Regions from separate parts of the Brevibacillus sp. YAE8 genome, predicted to be linked through region 1. Evidence: riboswitches for the same ligand, from Rfam matches in the RefSeq annotation. Region 1 holds a riboswitch; the other holds the start of a gene.
What was found. A riboswitch is a leader RNA that binds a small molecule or an ion and turns the genes downstream of it on or off. The one in region 1 is predicted to bind lysine.
Positions count from the first base shown of each region.

Region 1 (3,631 bases):
GCCAACCAAACTGACGAGAGAGCAAACGGAATATCTCGTGTTGCAAGTGCAACGGTATTTTCACGCAGAACACGGCGAGGAGCTGGGCAACCTGGAGACGGAAGAGCTGATCGCCTTCTTTTCCAGAGAGCTCGGGCCGTTTTACTATAACCAGGGCGTACAGGACAGCCGCAAGCTGTTGCTGGAGCGGATGAACGCCCTGGAGGATGAGCTGTACGTCCTGGAACAGCCCGTCATGAAAAAACGCTAAAGCGAAAGCCGTTAAAAGGAAAAAGGAGGTGCAGCCATGAACCGTACCTTGAAAGACAAGCTGGCTGTGCTGCCAGAAAAGCCCGGCTGCTACCTGATGAAAAATGCAAACGGGGAAATTATATACGTCGGAAAAGCCAAGGTGCTGAAAAACCGCGTGCGCTCGTACTTCACCGGAAGCCATAACGGGAAGACGCAGCTTCTGGTCAGCGAGATCGCGGACTTTGAGTATATCGTGGTGTCGTCTGCGATCGAGGCGTTATTGCTGGAGTGCAACCTCATCAAAAAGCACGACCCGCGCTATAACGTCATGCTTCGCGACGACAAAACCTACCCGTACATCAAAATTACGAACGAAGCGCAGCCGCGGCTGGAAATTACCCGCAAGGTGCTGAAAGACAAGGCGAAATACTTCGGGCCGTACCCGAATGCAGGCGACGCGTCCGAGGTGAAAAAGCTGCTCGACCGGCTCTATCCTTTGCGCAAATGCCGCAACATGCCCAAGCAGGTATGTTTGTACTACCATTTGGGCCAATGTCTCGCCCCCTGTGTGTACGAGGTTTCGGCTGAAGAAAACCAGCGACTGGTAGATGAGATCAGCCGCTTCCTCGACGGCGGACACGAGCAGATGAAGCAGCAGCTCACGGAAAAAATGCTCCAGGCCGCAGAGGCGATGGAGTTTGAGCGGGCCAAGGAGTTCCGCGATCAGATCAAGAGCATCGAAGCGGTGATGGAGAAGCAGAAAATTACGTTCACCGATACGGTTGACCGCGACATTATCGGCTTTGCCGTGGAAAAAGGCTGGATGTGCATTCAAATTTTTTACATGCGCCAGGGCAAGATGATCGAGCGGCAGACGACCTCCTTCCCTTACTACGGAAACGAGAGCGAGGACTTCATGTCGTACGTCACCCAGTTTTACTACGACAAGCAAAACGCGCTGCCCAAAGAAATTTTGCTGCCGGAGGAAAGCGAGCCGGAGCTGTTGAGTGAATGGCTGGGAGTCAAGGTGTTGACGCCCAAGCGCAGCAAAAAGCGCGAGCTGGTACAGATGGCTTGTGAAAACGCGCGGATCGCCCTGCAGGAAAAGTTCGCCCTGATGTCCAAGGACGACGCGCGGACCGTTCAGGCGGTGCACAACCTGGGGCATGTGCTGGGGATCGGCGTCCCGCACCGGATCGAGGCGTTCGACAACTCCAACATCCAAGGAACCGAGCCTGTGTCGGCGATGATTGTCTTTACGGACGGCCGTCCGGACAAAAAGGAATACCGCAAGTTCAAGATCAAGACAGTCGAAGGGCCGGACGATTACGGCTCCATGCGCGAGGTAATCCGCAGACGGTATTCGCGCTTGCTGAAGGAAAACCAGCCGCTGCCCGATCTGATCGTCATCGACGGGGGCAAAGGGCAGATCAGCGCCGCCATGGACGTGCTGGAAAACGAGCTGGGGCTGTACATCCCGGTCTGCGGCCTGGCCAAAGACGAAAAGCACAAAACCGCGCAGTTGATGTACGGCGATCCGCCGGAGCCGGTGAATCTGAAGCGGGACAGCTACGAGTTTTACTTGCTGCAGCGCATTCAGGACGAGGTGCACCGGTTTGCGATTACGTTTCACCGACAATCCCGGACGAAGACGATGCTCTCCTCCCAGCTCGACGAAATACCGGGCATCGGCGAAAAGCGGCGCAAGCTGTTGTTTACCCATTTTGGCTCGCTGAAAAAAATGCGCGAGGCGACGGTGGAGGATTTCCGGCAGTTGGGGATCGGCGACAAGCTGGCGAAGCAGATTATCGCCCATTTGCGCAAGCTGGAATCGTAACGTTTTTTTCAAAAAGCAATTGAACCGTTCGGATTCCCGTGATATAATGCGTTTCAAACAGAATAGTTAGCCTCACTTCCCTTATGAAGTGAGGTAGAGGCGCGAAAACCAAGAGTACCACCCTGAGATCGGGTATCTGTGAAGGGAGCGGGAAAGGGGAATTCGCCGAAGTGTGGAGGAAAACCCGTAGTTCTCCATGCTGGGTCTGCATTGAACAAGTGCAGGACTGTCATCTGGCTCTTAACCGGCGTCAGATGGAGTGCTATCTCACGGTGTGTCAATGTGAGCGGTGATAGGTGTTGTCCTGTCATGTGCTGCATTGTCCGCGTGTATTGGGAGGGAGGAACCGGTATGTCGAAACAGTAGGCAGCGGCAGGTACTTATTCCTTGTCGGTGCCTTTTTTATAAAGTGACAGGTAAAATTTTCCATAAACGAACAAGCGAAAACAAGCTAATAAAACGAGAGAAAACGATACATTCTACAAACATTGGATATGAGAAAAGGGAGAGAAGCCGCATGGGGTTGATCGTGCAGAAATACGGAGGCACCTCTGTAGGGACTATTGAGCGAATTTTACGAGTTGCGGACCGAATTATCAGCTACAAAGAAGAAGGGCATGACCTGGTAGTCGTCGTGTCTGCGATGGGCAAATCTACCGACGTCCTGGTAGATATGGCCAAACAGATCAGCGCCTACCCTTCCGAGCGTGAAATGGATATGCTGCTGACCACGGGGGAGCAAGTATCGATCGCATTGCTCGCGATGGCCTTGCATTCCAAAGGCTACGATGCCATTTCTTTGACTGGCTGGCAGGCCGGAGTGACGACAGAAGCGATCCACGGCCGGGCGCGGATCAAGCAAATTGATCCACAGCGCATTCAGGCGGAGCTCGGTCGAGGCCGCGTCGTGATTGTGGCAGGGTTCCAAGGTCTTAGCGACGAAGGAGAAATTACAACGCTCGGCCGCGGTGGATCGGATACATCGGCGGTTACGCTGGCAGCCAGCCTGAATGCTGACAAATGCGAGATTTTTACAGACGTTTCTGGCGTTTACACGGCCGACCCACGCATGGTGCCGGCAGCAAGCAAGCTGAATACGATCTCGTATGATGAAATGCTGGAGCTTGCCAATCTCGGCGCAGGCGTCCTGCATCCGCGTTCGGTGGAGGCTGCGAAAAAATACAAGGTACGGCTGGTGGTCCGCTCCAGCTTTACTGCCGAAGAGGGTACGTACGTTGAGGAGGTTGCCAACATGGAAACAGGAAGAGTAGTAAGTGGAGTCGCGCATGACGAAGATATCGCCAAAGTTACGGTTGTCGGGATGCCTGCAAAGGTGGGGACTCTTTCCCGCCTGTTCAATACACTCGCAGACAACCAGGTGAACGTCGACATCATCATTCAAAGCTCCTACGATGCCGCTGTCACGAACATTTCGTTTACGGTCGCGGCAGATGACTTGAAAAAGGCGCTGGATACGCTGGAAAACAACAAAGCGGAGCTGGGCTTCGAAAAAGTCGACTTCGAGCAAAACTTGACCAAAGTGTCCATCGTCGGCTCCGGCAT
Region 1 is NZ_BAAIYG010000002.1:254,282-257,912, reverse strand. It holds gene AC27IT_RS04065 (DUF2164 domain-containing protein) at 1-250, shown strand, start outside; gene uvrC (excinuclease ABC subunit UvrC) at 287-2,068, shown strand; lysine riboswitch at 2,155-2,341, shown strand; gene AC27IT_RS04055 (aspartate kinase) at 2,586-3,631, shown strand, end outside.

Region 2 (3,631 bases), on a different contig from region 1:
TATATTCGCGCAAACGCAACAGCGCCACTGCACTCGCCTCATCAATAGGCAATGGGGCGTGCAAAGCGTATTCCCGCAAAAGCTGCTCCAGCCATTCCTGCTTCGCCAGCCGATTTTCCCTGCGGCCAGACCCGCGCCAATCGCGCCAATCACTGTTTAAAAAATCAATGCACAGCCAGTTCACTCCACTCTTCCCCCATCTGCTTTTCGTTTCTTTTGCTTCTTGTATGCTCAGCCTGTGTATGGTATTCTCTATCTGTAACCAACATAAAATATTTAGGTGGTTACAAGCTGCTTCTTATTGCCATTATAACGTTTCACCAATCTGTTTGACAGACGAGGAGGAACCACATGAATCGGATGGAACTGCTTGTTCACGAATGGGAATGCACGTATGACAAAGAAGACTGGTTTCCGCCGCTCAAGCACGCCCTGGCCGGCGTAACGGCTGCGCAAGCAAGCTGGCGGCCGGAAGGCGCGGCGGCGAACACGATTTGGGAAAATGTCAGCCACCTGCTTTACTTCAAGGAACGGTTGCTGCACCGTCTGTCCGGCACGGAATTTATCAATACCGCCGAGACGAACGACGACACGTTCCAGCCTTCGGGAGCGCCCGACGACGAAGCAGCCTGGCAGGCCACCGTACAGCGGATGGAAACCGTCCATCGCCAAATTCATGAAAAGCTCGTCGCTCTGTCAGACGAAGCGTTCGACCAGCCGCTTCCGAGCATCCCTGCCGGGCAAAGCGTGATGAGCATTATTTTGCACGACGCTTTTCACACAGGGCAAATCGTGCAGATCCGCAAGTTGCAAGGCTCCTGGCCTGCACGCCGATCCTTTTTGTAGCAAAACCTCTCCATGCCAATATTTTGCAGCGCAACTTTTTTCGTTGATAAATAACCGTCAATCTTATATAGTTGATAAATAAATCAATTTCATACATGTTATCCTCATCATTCACGGTGAGGGTAGAGGTCGCGGCTTTTATGTCATCCTGTACGAGATTCAGAAGAAATCAATGACTCCAGGAAAGGGAAAAGCCGCCGAAGCTCATGGCGTATCTCTGTGCGCATGGGCTGGGGCTGTACCCGAAAGGGACAGAACTGTCACGTTTGCTTGCCGGGCAAACGTGGTGTGCTATCTTCAGTGAAGGCTTGGTGGGGATTGGATCATACCGCCCTGTGCCGTTTTTTGGCTATTGGCGGTTTTTTCTTTTCCGACCGACCTTCTCAAATTTTTAGAAAGGTCGTGCAAGCAGCATATGTCACAGAATCAACTGCAACGTGGTTTGAAAGCCCGCCATCTGACGATGATCGCCATCGGCGGCTCCATCGGGACGGGCCTGTTCCTGGCGAGCGGAGGCTCGATTCACGAGGCTGGACCGGGCGGAGCCTTGGTCGCCTACATCGCCATCAGCATCATGGTTTACTTTTTGATGACCAGCCTGGGGGAAATGGCTGCCTTCATGCCTGTATCCGGCTCGTTTTCTACGTACGCCACCAAATTCGTCGATCCGTCCCTCGGCTTCGCGCTGGGCTGGAATTACTGGTACAACTGGGCGATTACGATTGCCGTCGAGCTATCCGCTGCGGCGCTGATTATGAAATACTGGTTCCCGGATACTCCCGCCATCTTGTGGAGTGCCCTGTTCCTCGTCCTGATGTTTGCTCTGAACTTGTTGTCTGTCAAAGGCTACGGCGAATCCGAATACTGGTTTGCCCTGATTAAAGTCGTGACCGTCATTGTCTTTATCATAATCGGTGTTTTGATGATTTTTGGCATCATGGGCGGCGAAGCAGTCGGCTTCCAAAACTTCACCAAAGGCGACGCGCCATTCAACGGCGGCTTCATGGCCCTCCTTGGGGTATTCATGATTGCCGGGTTCTCCTTCCAGGGAACTGAGCTGGTCGGTGTGGCCGCCGGGGAGAGCGAAGACCCTGCCCGCAACATCCCGAAAGCGATTCGCCAGATTTTTTGGCGCATCTTGCTGTTCTATATTTTCGCGATCCTGATTATCGGGCTGCTCGTTCCGTACGACAATCCGAATCTCATCAGCGGAGACATTACCGATATTGCCATCAGTCCGTTTACGATCGTGTTTGAAAAAGCCGGCTTTGCCTTTGCCGCCTCCGTAATGAACGCAGTCATTCTCACTTCCGTCCTGTCGGCGGGGAACTCCGGCATGTACGCTTCCACCCGTATGCTGTGGGTGCTGGCGAAGGAAGGCAAAGCTCCGAAATGGTTTGCCAAAGTGACACGCAACGGCGTCCCCGTCAATGCCCTCATCATGACGGCTGCCATCGGCGCGCTGGCGTTTTTGTCCTCGCTGTTCGGCGATGGCGAAGTGTACGTGTGGCTGCTGAACGCCTCCGGTATGTCTGGCTTCATCGCCTGGCTCGGCATCGCCGTCAGCCACTATCGCTTCCGCAAAGCTTACTTGGCGCAAGGCCGCGATCTGCGCGATTTGCCGTACCGGGCGAAGCTGTTCCCGTTTGGCCCGATCTTCGCCTTCATCATTTGCTGCATCGTCATCATCGGCCAAAACTACTCCGCGTTCATCGGCGGAGAAATCGACTGGAACGGCGTTTTCGTCTCCTACATCGGACTGCCGCTGTTTTTGATCGTCTGGCTGGTTTACAAATACACGAAAAAAAGCAAGCTGGTACCACTGAACAAAGTCGATCTCAGCATGGACGAAAAATAAAAATAGCGTTGCAACAACTCTCTACAAGATTCCCTCGTCGCAGGGAATCTTTTTTTTGGCGCAAACTATATTTCCTATCACATTTTCATATTTCGTATTGACGAATAACGCATGGAAATATATACTGTTCATGAAATTCGATAATGATAATCGTTATCATTATATTTTCTTACTTTTTATAGGAGGTAGCATAATGAAATCCAGGTTGTCCAAGCACATTTACAGCACCACGCTGGTTGCCGCGCTGTTGGCAGGCAATGCTCATCTCGCTCTGGCGGAAGAACCTCTCGTCGCAGCAGCGGAACAGACCCAAATCGTTCCCTTGTCCCTCGACCATGCCGTAGAGCAGGCACTGAAAAACGACGTTGATCTGGAACTGCTGCGGCTGACGTATGACAACACCCGCTACGAAACCCTCATGACGCTGCGCGATAAGGCCGCCATCAAGAAAGATGACATCAATACTCTGGATGAAGCAAAGAAAAAATACGAAGAAACAGCCAAGGCGCAAAAAACATTGCTCGTAGACGAGGCATCCTATAACGCTTCGAAAATCAGCTTGCAAATGCAAGTACAAAAAGCGTACTTTGAAGCGCGGGCGCTCGAAGAAAAAATCAAGCTGCAAAAGAACAGCATCAGACGCCAAACCTGGGCCCAGGACAGCGCTGCGAAAGAAAAGCTGTCCGAGCTGGAAAACAGCTTCAAGCAAGCATTAACCAAGCTCAATGAATTGCTGAACGAAAAAAGGGACAGACAATGGCTGCTGGAAACCAGCAAACTCTCCTATACCCCGCTGCCAACGCTGGAAGAAACCAAAGCTCTCGCCTACCAAAAACGCCCTGACATGGTCAAAGCGGAAGCAGAGAGAGCGTTTGCCCAGGTAAAAGTGGACTACACCTCCGAGTATGCCGCTATCAGCACATACAA
Region 2 is NZ_BAAIYG010000004.1:269,062-272,692, forward strand. It holds gene AC27IT_RS09145 (CGNR zinc finger domain-containing protein) at 1-184, opposite strand, end outside; gene AC27IT_RS09150 (DinB family protein) at 352-846, shown strand; lysine riboswitch at 962-1,148, shown strand; gene AC27IT_RS09155 (amino acid permease) at 1,262-2,704, shown strand; gene AC27IT_RS09160 (TolC family protein) at 2,760-3,631, shown strand, end outside.
Region 2: it holds a riboswitch for lysine, as region 1 does, so the genes downstream of both, AC27IT_RS09155 (amino acid permease) here and AC27IT_RS04055 (aspartate kinase) in region 1, are expected to answer to the same signal.